3 regions of the Nonomuraea terrae genome follow, and region 2 is predicted to be linked to each of the others. Evidence: riboswitches for the same ligand, from Rfam matches in the RefSeq annotation. Region 2 holds a riboswitch; each other region holds the start of a gene.
The links. A riboswitch is a leader RNA that binds a small molecule or an ion and turns the genes downstream of it on or off. The one in region 2 is predicted to bind cyclic di-AMP.
Positions count from the first base shown of each region.

Region 1: another riboswitch for cyclic di-AMP. It lies ahead of ACIBP6_RS15620 (CHAP domain-containing protein); the one in region 2 lies ahead of ACIBP6_RS01045 (C40 family peptidase).
Region 3: another riboswitch for cyclic di-AMP. It lies ahead of ACIBP6_RS32430 (C40 family peptidase); the one in region 2 lies ahead of ACIBP6_RS01045 (C40 family peptidase).

Region 1 is NZ_JBITLL010000003.1:675,563-679,624, forward strand. It holds gene ACIBP6_RS15610 (aldo/keto reductase) at 1-586, shown strand, start outside; gene ACIBP6_RS15615 (Gfo/Idh/MocA family protein) at 614-1,567, shown strand; cyclic di-AMP (ydaO/yuaA leader) riboswitch at 1,950-2,088, shown strand; gene ACIBP6_RS15620 (CHAP domain-containing protein) at 2,102-2,809, shown strand; gene ACIBP6_RS15625 (PadR family transcriptional regulator) at 3,187-3,720, opposite strand; gene ACIBP6_RS15630 (carotenoid oxygenase family protein) at 3,815-4,062, shown strand, end outside.
Region 2 is NZ_JBITLL010000001.1:228,343-232,404, forward strand. It holds gene serA (phosphoglycerate dehydrogenase) at 1-1,035, shown strand, start outside; gene ACIBP6_RS01045 (C40 family peptidase) at 1,628-2,110, opposite strand; cyclic di-AMP (ydaO/yuaA leader) riboswitch at 2,271-2,413, opposite strand; gene ACIBP6_RS01050 (3-isopropylmalate dehydrogenase) at 2,520-3,566, shown strand; gene ACIBP6_RS01055 (branched-chain amino acid aminotransferase) at 3,780-4,062, shown strand, end outside.
Region 3 is NZ_JBITLL010000006.1:646,798-650,859, reverse strand. It holds gene ACIBP6_RS32445 (RDD family protein) at 1-68, opposite strand, end outside; gene ACIBP6_RS32440 (RDD family protein) at 180-1,700, opposite strand; gene ACIBP6_RS32435 (amino-acid N-acetyltransferase) at 1,786-2,355, opposite strand; cyclic di-AMP (ydaO/yuaA leader) riboswitch at 2,634-2,786, shown strand; gene ACIBP6_RS32430 (C40 family peptidase) at 2,868-3,824, shown strand; gene ACIBP6_RS32425 (LuxR C-terminal-related transcriptional regulator) at 3,831-4,043, opposite strand.

The DNA of each region.
Region 1 (4,062 bases), on a different contig from region 2:
CCACGACCGCGCCGAGGCCGCCTTCGACGAGAGCCTGGAACGGCTGGGCCTCGACTACGTCGATCTCTTCCTCATCCACTGGCCGGTGCCGGCCCAGGACAAGTACGTGCAGGCCTGGCGCGCCCTGGAGAAGATCTACCGTGACGGGCGCGCCAAGGCCATCGGGACCTCCAACTTCACGATCGAGGCCCTCACCCGGCTCATGAACGAGACCGACATCACCCCGTCCATCAACCAGATCGAGCTCCACCCGTACTTCCAGCAGCGCGAGATGCGGGCCTTCCACGAGGCCAACGGCATCCTGACGGAGGCGTGGAGCCCCCTCGGCTCGGGCCGCGGCCTGCTGGAGGACCCGGCGCTGGAACTGCTGTCGCGCAAGTGCGGCAGGACCCCCGCGCAGATCGTGATCCGCTGGCACCTGCAGATGGGCCACGTCGTCATCCCCAAGTCCGTGACCCCCGCCCGGATCAAGGAGAACATCGGCGTCTTCGACTTCGTCCTCGATCAGGAGGACATGGCCGCCATCAGCGCGATGAACCGCGGTCAGCGCCTCGGACCCGACCCCAACGCCTTCAACATGACCTGATTTTTACCTCGGTGTACGATTTTCCGCGTGCGAGACTTCACGTGGGGAATTGCGGCGACCGGCGGCATCGCCCGCACCGTGGGCGCGGCCATCGTGGCGGAGCCGGGGATGCGGGTGGCCGCCGTCGGCTCCCGCGACCTCGGCCGGGCCCAGGTCCTGGCCGCCGAGCTGGGGGCGGAGTCGGCGTACGGCTCCTACGAGCAGCTGTGCGCCGACCCGAACGTGGACGCGGTCTACGTGGCGACTCCCCACGCCCAGCACCTGCAGGTGGCCGAGGCCGCGATCGCGGCGGGCAAGGCCGTGCTCTGCGAGAAGCCCCTGGCCGCCGACCTCGACGACGCCGAGAAGATGGTGCGCCTGGCACGCGAGGCGGGCGTGTTCCTGATGGAGGCCATGTGGATGAGGTTCAACCCCCTCGTCCAGCGCCTGGCCGCCGACCCGCGCTTCGGCGACATCCGCTCGGTGCAGGCCAGCTTCGGGTTCTCGCTGCCGTACGACCCCGCGCACCGGCTGTGGGCGCCGGAGCTGGGCGGCGGCGCCCTGCTCGACCTCGGGATCTACCCCTTCGGGCTGGCCCAGCTGCTCATGGGCATGCCCACGGGGCTGCACGTCACCGGATCCCTCGCGCCCAGCGGGGTTGACGCGGAGGCGGCCGGCGTATTGCTCTACCCCGGCGGCAGACACGCCCTCGTGGCCACCTCGTTGCTCGGGAATTACCCCAACCAGGCCTGTGTTGTGGGTACGCAGATGCGGGCGGACATCCCGGCGCCCTTCTGGGCGCCACAGCGGATCGTCCTCTCCGGCCCCGGCATGGAGCCGGAGGAGCACGTGCTCGATCCGGCGGACAACGGTTACGCCGGGGAGCTGCGCGAGGTCCGCGCCGCAGTGGCCGAGGGCAGGACCGAATCCTCGATCATGCCCCTTGACGAATCCCTGGCCATGCTGGGGCTTCTGGCCGACGCCCGCGGGCAGCTCGCCTGACGGGCACTTCATGAGGCTGAGCCGACCGGGGTGTTGCACTGCCCCCGTGGCGCACACGGTCTCGTGGAAATCTCGTTGCCGGGGAATTACCCCGGCGCGAGCCTGGTTGTACAGAACCGGACGCGGGACATCCCGGCGCTCTCGTCAGTGCCTCATCCGCGTCGCCGCAGGCCCAAGGCCCGATCGATTTGCCGATCTTGCGCCTTGACGCATCCCTTGCCATACCGGGGGTTCGGGCCGACGCCCGAAGGCTTTTCGCCTGACTGGGCCTTTATGGAGTTGTAATCCCCTTGCCCCATGTATTACCTTGTGGGGCATCTTGCGGCGAACGTCCGGTTTGTCCGGCGTTGTCCGACCATCGCACGACACATCTCACAGGATCGTCCTGTGACCGCTGAATCCGCCTTCGGGCGGAACCGGGGACCCAAGTCCTTTCGGGGCGAATCGGCACTTCGGTGCCGTAGGGCAGCTTCCACGCCCGAGCCCGTCAGCTAACCCGGTAAGCGGCATGGAAGCAAGGAGTAAACCCGCTCGATGGCCAAGCACCGTATTCTCGCTGCCTCGAAGAAGAACATCGCCCGTGCCGCTCTGGGCACGTCCGTCCTCGCCACGGTCCTCGGCGGCACCGCCGTAGCGAACGCCGAAGCCACGACGGCGCCGGTCAAGACCGCCACCGCGGCCGTCACCGCCAACCACCCGGACAACGCCCAGAAGCCGGCCGGGAAGAAGTCCGAAGAGACCAAGGTCAGCGTCACCGCCCAGCAGGTCCTCGACCTGGCCAGGTCCCAGGTCGGCACCTCCGAGAACTCCGCCGGCGGCGGCACGCCGTACCAGAAGTGGTACGCCGCCTCGCAGCGCGCGGCCGAGACCATCGACCGTGACGGCGGCAACCGCGCCGCTTACCTGAACGCCCCGTGGTGCGCGATGTTCGTGTCCTGGGTCGGTGAGCACTCCGGCGCCCGTCCGGCCATCGGCTGGGACGCCTACACCGTCACCTACGCCAAGTGGTTCGAGAAGAACGACCGCTGGGGCACCAAGGTGCAGCCCGGCGCCGTGGTCTTCTTCTCCTGGAGCGGCAGCAAGGACCTCGACGACATCAACCACGTCGGCTTCGTCGTGAAGGACAACGGCGACGGCACGATCTCCACGGTCGAGGGCAACACCGGCAACGGCAAGGTCGAGGAGCGCGTCCGGCCGAAGTCGCAGGTCGTCGGCTACGGCTACCCGCAGTACGCCGCCTGACCGGTTCCCCCGCGAGGCGCGTGTCCCCCGTACGAGGGGACGCCGCCCACTCCCACCGAAGCGCACGTCCCCCCATCACGGGGATGTGCGCCTCTCCCCCGACATGAAGCCCGCGTCCCACACCAACGGGACGCGGCGCTCTCTCCCCCCGCAGAAGCGCGCATTCTCCGCACGCACGGAGCGCGCTCTGCTCCCCCATACAAGCGCCCGCCCCCGGGCGGGCGTCCCCCGCACAAGCGCGCGTTCCCGTACCACGGGGACGCGCGCTTGCGCGTTCTCGCGGTGTCGCCCGGCTCAGGCGAGGAGAAAAACGCGCGGGTGACCGCTGCGGGGTCGTTCTCCATCGGGACGTGGCGGCCCCCTGGATGCGCACGAGCCTAGCGGCGGTCCGCCTTGTCGAGTTCGCCGAGGGCCCAGACGGCCCAGTCGCGGGAGGCTTCGTACTGGCGCAGGCCGTAGCCGGCGGCGAGCCAGCCGAGGGCCAGGCGGCCCTCGCCGGAGATCGGCGTCTCGCCGGACACGGCGTCCCTGATCCGTTCGAGCTCCCGCTCGCTGCGGGCGGCGATCGCGTGGAGGATCTTCCGGGCGTCGGCGGAGTCGAGCGCGGACAGCAGGAAGAGCCTCAGCACCCCCTCGTTGCGCACCGCGCCGCCCTCCCACGGCTCCAGCAGCCACGCCCGCAGCTCGGCGAGCCCGGCGGCGGTGATGGTGTGGACGCGGCGGCCCCGCGCGCCTTCCTCGGCGCTCTCGATCAGGCCCTCGTCGGCGAGGCGGGCCAGCTCCGGATAGATCCGGTTGTGCCCGGCCTGCCAGGCATAGTGGCCGAGGTCGCCCTCGAACTCCTTCGCCAGCTCGTATCCGCTCGCGGGCCGCTCCGCCAGCAGACCGAGCAGTGCGTATCGCAGCGCCATGCCGCCGATCTTATCACCTCCAATTGGATATATCCGTATTGACATGTCCAATTGGAGAGGTAAGACTCCAGGTCATCGCCGAGAGGAGTTCGACATGACTCAGACGCCCGTCTACATGACTGGCCACCTGGCCCCGGTGGCAGACGAGATCGACGCCGCCGACCTGCCCGTGACCGGCACGCTGCCGCCCGAGCTGACCGGCCGTTATGTCCGCAACGGCCCCAACCCGCTGCCGGGCGAGGTGCCCGACCACTGGTTCTTCGGCCACGGCATGCTGCACGGCGTACGGCTGCGCGACGGCCGCGCCGAGTGGTACCGCAACCGGTGGGTCCGCACGGGGTA
Region 2 (4,062 bases):
CTGCTCAGCCTCGAAGAGGTGCTCAAGCAGGCCGACTTCATCACCGTCCACCTGCCCAAGACCAAGGAGACGCTCGGGCTCATCGGCGACCGGGAGCTGCACCAGGTCAAGCCGACCGTCCGCATCGTCAACGTGGCCCGCGGCGGCATCGTCGACGAGGGCGCGCTCTACTCCGCGATCAAGGAGGGCCGCGTCGCCGGCGCCGGCCTCGACGTGTTCTCCAAGGAGCCGTGCACCGACAGCCCGCTGTTCGAGCTCGACCAGGTCGTCGTCACCCCGCACCTCGGCGCCTCCACCCACGAGGCCCAGGAGAAGGCCGGCACGCAGGTCGCGCGGAGCGTGAAGCTGGCGCTCGCGGGCGAGTTCGTGCCCGACGCGGTCAACGTCCAGGGCGGCGCGGTCGCCGAGGACGTCAAGCCCGGCCTGCCGCTGGCCGAGAAGCTGGGCCGGGTGTTCACCGCCCTGGCCGGCGAGGTCGCCACCAAGCTCAACGTCGAGGTCCGCGGCGAGATCGCCTCGCAGGACGTCCGCGTGATCGAGCTGGCCGCGCTCAAGGGCGTGTTCGCCGACGTGATCGAGGAGCAGGTCACCTACGTCAACGCCCCGCTGCTGGCCAAGGAGCGCGGCGTCGAGGTCGAGCTGGTCACCAGCTCCGAGAGCCCCGACTGGCGCAACGTGGTGACCGTGCGCGGCGTGCTCGCCGACGGCCGCCAGGTCTCGGTCTCCGGCACGCTGTCCGGGCCGCGCCAGATCACGAAGATCGTCGAGGTCAACGGCTACGAGATGGAGATCGAGCCGACGGCCCACCTGTGCTTCCTCACCTACGCCGACCGCCCCGGCATCGTCGGCGTGGTCGGCCGGCTGCTCGGCGAGCACAACGTCAACATCGCCTCCATGCAGGTGGCCCGCGACGTCAAGGGCGGCAAGGCGCTCATCGCGCTGACCGTCGACTCCGCGATCCCCGCGGACGTGGTCGAGCAGATCGTGGCCGAGATCGGCGCCGACAGCGGCCGCTCGGTCGACCTGGAGGACTGACCTCCCCACGCCGTCGCAGGGCCGTCACCCGTCCGGGTGACGGCCCTTTGCGTCTCAGCATGCGAGATAGTAGGACATCCAACGAGATGCCTCGGGTACTGTAGCGAGTGATGCGCCAGGTGCTCGTACTCATTACCTGCCGCGGCGAGGCCTGTTAGGGCAGGTCGACGACTCGCCGCGGTGTTCGGCGCGTTGTCGGCCGGTAAGTCCCTTCGTCCGGTCCGCGACCCGGACCACGAGATCAGGCTGGGTCGGATTCGCGACCGGAGTCCGGCGTCACTGGAACGCTTCCGCGAAACGAGATGAGTGACATGTACGACATGTATGCCTGGAACCGTGCCGACGACCACGAGGACAAGGCGGCCGAGGCCGTGCAGATCGCACTGGACCGCCGCGACAACGGCGGCGCCCCGCAGAACTCCGGCAGCTAGCCGGGCCGTGCCGTGACGAGCGGCCCCGCGGACGTCTCCGCGGAGCCGCTCCATGCTTGCCGGCACAGGCGCCGGATCACGGACGTCTCCGCGATCCGGCCGATCCGTCCATGGGGTGCCGTTCAGGGCGCGCCGTCAGAGGGCGCCGTCAGAGGGTGCCGTCAGAGAGTGGCGGTGGGCATGGAGGGCGCGGGTTCGTCGCGCTGCTTGACGAACTCCCGCCATTCCCGCACGCCCTTGCGGTCCGGGCGCACCCCGCCCACGAAGGCGCTGCGCCGCCAGGCGGAGAGCTTCTCCTCCTTCACCACGTCACCCGTGCGCGGGGCGTGCACCATGTAGCCGGGCCGGGAGATCATCCCGACGTGGCCGAGGTTGCTGAAGAAGACCAGGTCGCCCGGTTTGAGGTTCTTCCAGGAGACCTTCTTGTCGAACGCCGCGTACTGGTCCGCGGCGACGCGCGGGAGCTGGATCCCCGCCTTCTGGTACGCCCGCAGCATGAGTCCGGAGCAGTCATAGCCGCGTGGGCTGGTGCCTCCCCACACGTAGGGGGTGCCCCGTTTGTTCATCGCGAACTTGAGCGCGATCTTCCAGGCCGGCTTGGGTGCGCGTTTGTCCTGGATCTCCTTGAGCTTGTGTCCGTCCAAGGTGATGGTGGACGCGTCGGGGGCTTTCTGAGCTGGGGTTTTCTCTTCTGCGGCCTGCTGTGCCGGAGGTTTGGCGGTCGTCGCCTGTGCGGCGGGGGCGGCCAGGAGAAGCCCGGCGACGCCCGCGGCCGAGGCAATGGCAATACGTGACAAGGGGGACTTGTCCTTCCATACGGCCGGCCGGGTTAGCTGACGGGCTCGGGCTTGGAAGCAGCCCTACGGCGTGGGGTCGCCGATTCGCCCCTGGGGGAAGTGGGTCCCCGGCTCCACGCAACCGCTGCGTGGATTAGGCCCGTCGGACTCTAACGAAACGGTCAAACGGACGTAAAGGGTAAAAAAGGTAAAATATCGGACGTCCGGAGCTTGAGATGGTTGCTCGTCAGGCGAGACGAGCGGGTAAGGTACCGCCATGGAGTCGCGCAACATCCGCCTGGCCGTGATCCCCGGAGACGGGATCGGCACCGAGGTCGTCGCCGAAGGGCTCAAGGTCCTGGAGGCCGTGGGCACGAAGTTCGAGCCCACGCACTACGACCTGGGCGCTGCCCGCTATCACCGCACCGGTGAGACGCTCCCCGACTCCGTGATGGAGGAGCTGCGCGGTTACGACGCGCTCCTGCTCGGCGCGATCGGCGACCCGAGCGTGCCGCCGGGCATCCTGGAGCGCGACGTGCTGCTCAAGCTGCGCTTCGCCTTCGACCACTACGTCAACCTGCGCCCGGTCAAGCTGTTCCCGGGCGTGGAGACGCCGCTGGGCGACTCGTCCGCCGAAGACATCGACATGATCGTGGTCCGCGAGGGCACCGAGGGCCTCTACGCCGGCACCGGTGGCGTCATGCGCCGCGGCACCCCGCACGAGATCGCCACCCAGGAGTCGCTCAACACCGCCCACGGCGTCGAGCGCGTGGTGCGCTACGCCTTCGACAAGGCCATGACGCGCCCGCGCAAGAAGCTGACCCTCGTCCACAAGACGAACGTGCTCACCTACGCCGGCGACCTGTGGCAGCGCACGGTCAACCGGATCAGCGAGGAATACCCCGAGGTCACCACCGACTACTGCCACATCGACGCGGCCTCGATGTTCTTCGTCACCCAGCCCGAGCGCTTCGACGTGGTGGTGACCGACAACCTGTTCGGCGACATCATCACCGACCTCGGCGCGGCCATCGCCGGCGGCATCGGCCTGGCCGCCAGCGGCAACATCAACCCCGAGCGCACCGCGCCCAGCATGTTCGAGCCGGTCCACGGCAGCGCGCCCGACATCGCCGGCCAGGACAAGGCCGACCCGACCGCGACGATCCTGTCGGTCGCCATGCTGCTCGACCACCTCGGGCTGCAGGCCGAGGCCGCCAGGGTCGAGCAGGCCGTCGCCGACGACATCGTCGAGCGGCTGGCCGGCTGGGCGGCTCGCACCACACGGGAGATCGGCGACGACATCGCCGCGCGAGTATCCGGCTAGGACCGCCTAGCCCCGGAAGCGCCTGGCGGTCCGCGAAGGACTGCCGGGCGCTTTTTTGCGTCCAAAGCGGCTAATCGCCCTATCGGCCGCTTGCCATCCCATATAGCGAGACAATAGGAAGTACGGACACCCCCCGACGCGGGGCACGCACCGTGCCGTCATCGGGCAGATACCGTGACATTTCGCCAGATCGTAGAGAGAAGGACCGCCGTCATGACCATCGCTCAGAAGCTCAGCTTCGACGTGCAGCTATCCGACCACGCTCGCACCGCGGCCGAGCGGGAGCAGGTAATGGCGAACCCCGTCTTCGGGAAGGTCTTCACGGATCACATGATCTCGATCGACTTCACCGAGGGCCGCGGCTGGCACGACGCCAGGCTCATGCCGTACGGCCCGCTCGCCCTCGAGCCCGCGACCTCGGTCTTCCACTACGGCCAGGAAATCTTCGAGGGGATGAAGGCCTACCGCCAGAGCGGCGGGTCGATCGTGACGTTCC
Region 3 (4,062 bases), on a different contig from region 2:
ATGAGCCGGGCGGCGAGGCGTTCCCACCATTCCGCGGGCGCCGGGCCCGATGGGGGCGTGCCGGCCATAACTCCCACCTCGCGTCATCGGCGGCTCGGATCCCCCCATTTTGGTACGGTCACCCGGACAAAACATAGGGGCCGGCACGAAGCCGGCCCCCTGTTTTACGCCCGCGAAGACTACTTGATCTTCACCACGACAGTCTTGCCGAACTTGTCGGCGAGCGTCTGCTGCAGCGGCTTGTCCCACAGCATGGACAGCCCGTTGAGGCCGCACACGAGCGGAGCCAGGATGATGCCGAACGGCAGCAGCATCAGGATGTAGGCGCCCCAGGTCGCCAGGCCGCGCTTGAGCGCGGCGTCGGTGGGCACGCCACCGGCCGGCATCGGCTGGCCGACCTGCACGACCTTGATGCCCAGGACCATCTTGCCGAGCGTCTGGCCCTTCATCTTGTGCATGAGGAAGTCGTAGCCGACGTAGATGGCCGTCACGAGAACGGCCACGATGATGCCGACCACGAACGACGACATACCCGACATGGTGCCGGTCGTCGAGTCGTAGGTGGCCAGCAGGATGCCGCCTATGACGACCATGACGACGAACAGCACGATGCCGAACAGGATGCCGTCGATGATCCGCGCCACCCAGCGCTGCCACCACTCGGCCAGCGGCGCCGGGGCTCCGGGCGGCTGCACGCCGATCGGGCCGTAACCGGGCTGCCCGTAGGGCGTCTGGCCGTAAGGCGCCTGACCGTACGCGGGCTGCTGCGGCTGGCCGTAGCCCTGGCCGTACTGCTGGTCGTAGCCGGGCTGGCCGTACTGCGGCTGACCGTAGCCGGGCTGGGACTGCGGCTGCTGCCCGTACTGGGGCTGCTGGCCGTGAGCCTGCTGGCCGTAGCCCTGCTGACCGTAGTCGGGTTGCGACTGCGGCTGCTGGCCGTACTGCGGCTGGGCGAAGCCCGGTTGCGACTGCTGCTGGCCGTAGTCGGGCTGCTGCCCGTACTGGGGCTGCTGGCCGGACTGCGGCTGCTGACCGTAACCCTGCTGACCCTGCTGGGCCTGCTGGCCGTAGTCGGGCTGGCTGTACTGCTGCTGCCCGTAATCGGGTTGCGACTGCGGCTGCTGCCCGTACTGCTGCTGCCCGTAATCGGGTTGCGACTGCGGCTGCTGCCCGTACTGCTGCTGCCCGTAGTCGGATTGGGACTGGGGCTGCTGGCCATATTGCTGCCCGTAGCCGGGCTGGGCCTGCGGCTGCTGCCCGTACTGGGGCTGCTGGGCGTGAGCCTGCTGGCCGTAGCCCTGCTGGCCGTAATCGGGCTGGCCGTATTCGGGCTGGCCGTATTCGGGCTGGCCGTAGCCCTGCTGCTGACCGTAGTCAGGCTGGGCCTGCTGGCCGTAGCCCTGTTGACCATAGCCCTGCTGGCCGTAGTCGGGCTGGGCCTGCGACTGCTGCCCGTAGTCGGGCTGCTGGCCGTACTGGGGTTGCTGGCCGTAGGGAGGCTGACCCTGCTGGGGCTGGCCGTAGCCTTGCTGTCCGTAGGGGGGTTGCTGCCCGTAGGCATCGTCCACCCGGTAGCCGACCACAGTCGCGTCCGGGTCGGGCTCGCCAGGATGGCGGCCCGGGTTCTGCTGCCCGTAGGGGCCGGGTGCAGAATTTTCGCCGGATTCGTTCTGCGGATACGGCGGCTGTCCGGTGCTCACCGTGTCACCTCGCTTCAAGTGCGCATGTGGCACGTGTCAGGACACATGCCTGTGCTGCCCAACGTATCGACATAGGTATCAACAATCACCTTTCCATGTGGTCAGCGTCCGCGTCACCCGATGGGAGATGCAGCAGCATGCGGGTGTTGTCCAGGGTGTTCGGCTTCACGTGCTCCAGATCGAGGAACTCCGCAACACCCTCGTCGTACGAGGCCAGGAGTTCGGCGTACACCTCGGGTGAGACCGGCGTGCCCTGTATCCGGCGAAAGCCGTGTCTGGCGAAGAAGTCGACCTCAAAAGTCAGACAGAATACACGCCTCAGCCCCAGATCCTTCGCCTGCTGTATCAGCGCCGAGACGATGCGGTGGCCGATGCCCATGCCCCGGCACGCGGGGTCCACGGCGACGGTGCGGACCTCGGCGAGGTCCTCCCACAGCACATGGAGCGCGCCGCATCCGACGACCTGCCCGCCCCGCTCGGCCACCCAGAACTCCTGTACGTCCTCGTACAGCGTCACCGTGGCCTTCTCCAGGAGCCGCGGCCCCGCGCCCGCGTAGGTGTCGACGAGGCGCCTGATCGTCCGCACGTCGGGGGTACGGGCGCGCCGGACCACCACCGCGGTCTCGGACAACGTCGGTTCGGCCACCTGCTCCATGGCTCTCCAGCGTACAGATGTCATTACGGCTCAGCCTTAACTCCCATGTCCCGCCCCATCTTGTTACATCTTGTGGCCAGGTGGACACGCGCCCGGACCCCAATCGTCGGGCACCGAAGCGTGACAATCAGGGCAAAATGCCCGTTGTGCACGGGAGTACACGCCTTCACCTCGCGACTCTCCAGCGGTGAAAGGCCGACGAAGTCGGCAGTTCCGGTTGAGCACGAACCCGGAGTGCATTAGTGTCCAGCGACGATGTTCCCCGTGTGTCCCCACACGCGGGAGACACGCCCAATCCCCGCGAGGGGAGCCGGGGACCCGCCGGTGGCCTCCCCAGAACGCCACCACAAGGGGTGAATCCGAGATCGCTCGGTAGGGCTGCTCCGGCCCGAACCCGTCAGCTAACCCGGTAGGCGTCTACGAGAGGAGCTTGGTTGGTGAAGCGCTTGCGCGAGCGCCAAGGCAGACACGCCCGTCCGTCCGTACGCGGGCGGAGATCACGCTTTCTCGGTGTGGTGAGTCTCACAGTCGCCGCGACGCTGCTCGCCGTCCCCGTCGGTTCGGCCTCCGCCGACCCCAAGCCCTCCCTCCAGGACCTGGCCGACCAGGTCGAGAAGATGCACACCGATATCGAGACGCTGGCCGAGCAGTACAACGGCCAGCGCGAGAAGCTCAAGACCGCGCGCAAGGCCGCCGAGGCCGCGCAGAAGACGCTGGCCACCAGCGAGGCCGATCTCGCCGCCAAGCGCGCCAAGGCCATCGCCCTGGCCCAGAACGCCTACATCACCGGCGGCCTGAGCCGGGCCCTGACCTTCACCTCCGCCGAGGACCCCGAGAAGTTCCTCGACCAGGCCGCCACCACGTACGCGCTGGAGCAGCAGCAGGGCGAGGAGGTCACCCAGCTCCTCAAGGCCATGGACGCGGCCGAGCGGGCACGGGCCGGCGCCAAGACGCGCATCGAAGAGGTCGAGAAACTGGTCTCCGACATCGACACCAAGCGCGACAAGATCACCAAACTGGTCACCAAGATCGAGAGCAACCTCTTCCAGCGGGCGCTCGGCGAAGCCGGCCGGCCCGGCACCCGGGCCACCCGCGTCAACCTGCCGGTCCCGGGCGACGGCAAGGCCGCCGCCGCCGCGCGCTGGGCGCTGACGCAGCAGCTCAAGCCGTACGTGTGGGGCGCCGAGGGGCCCAGCTCGTACGACTGCTCCGGGCTGGTGATGGCGGCCTACCGGCAGGTGGGCATCGCACTGCCGCACTACACCGGCAGCCAGTGGACGTCCGGCAGGCACATCGACCGCTCTGAGCTGCGCGCCGGTGACCTGGTGTTCTTCTACAACGACCTGCACCACGTCGGCATCTACCTCGGCGGCGGCATGATGGTGCACGCGCCGCGGACCGGTGACGTCGTCCGCATCGCCGCGATCGAGGGCCGGCCGTACGCGGGGGCCGTACGCATCGCGGACTGAGCGGGCTCAGATGAGCTGACGGCGGGCCGCCCAGGCCACGGCCTCGATCGCCGTGGCCACGCCGATGCGGTCGCAGATGGCGCGCAGCCGCCGGCGTACGGTGCGGCCGCTGATGTCGAGCCGCCTGCCCACCCGGTCGACGGTGACCCCCTTGGCCAGCTCCGCCAGCAGAGCGAGATCCGCCTCGCTCAGCTCGATGCCTTCCGTGAGCACATCCATCGGGAGCCCTCCCCCAACA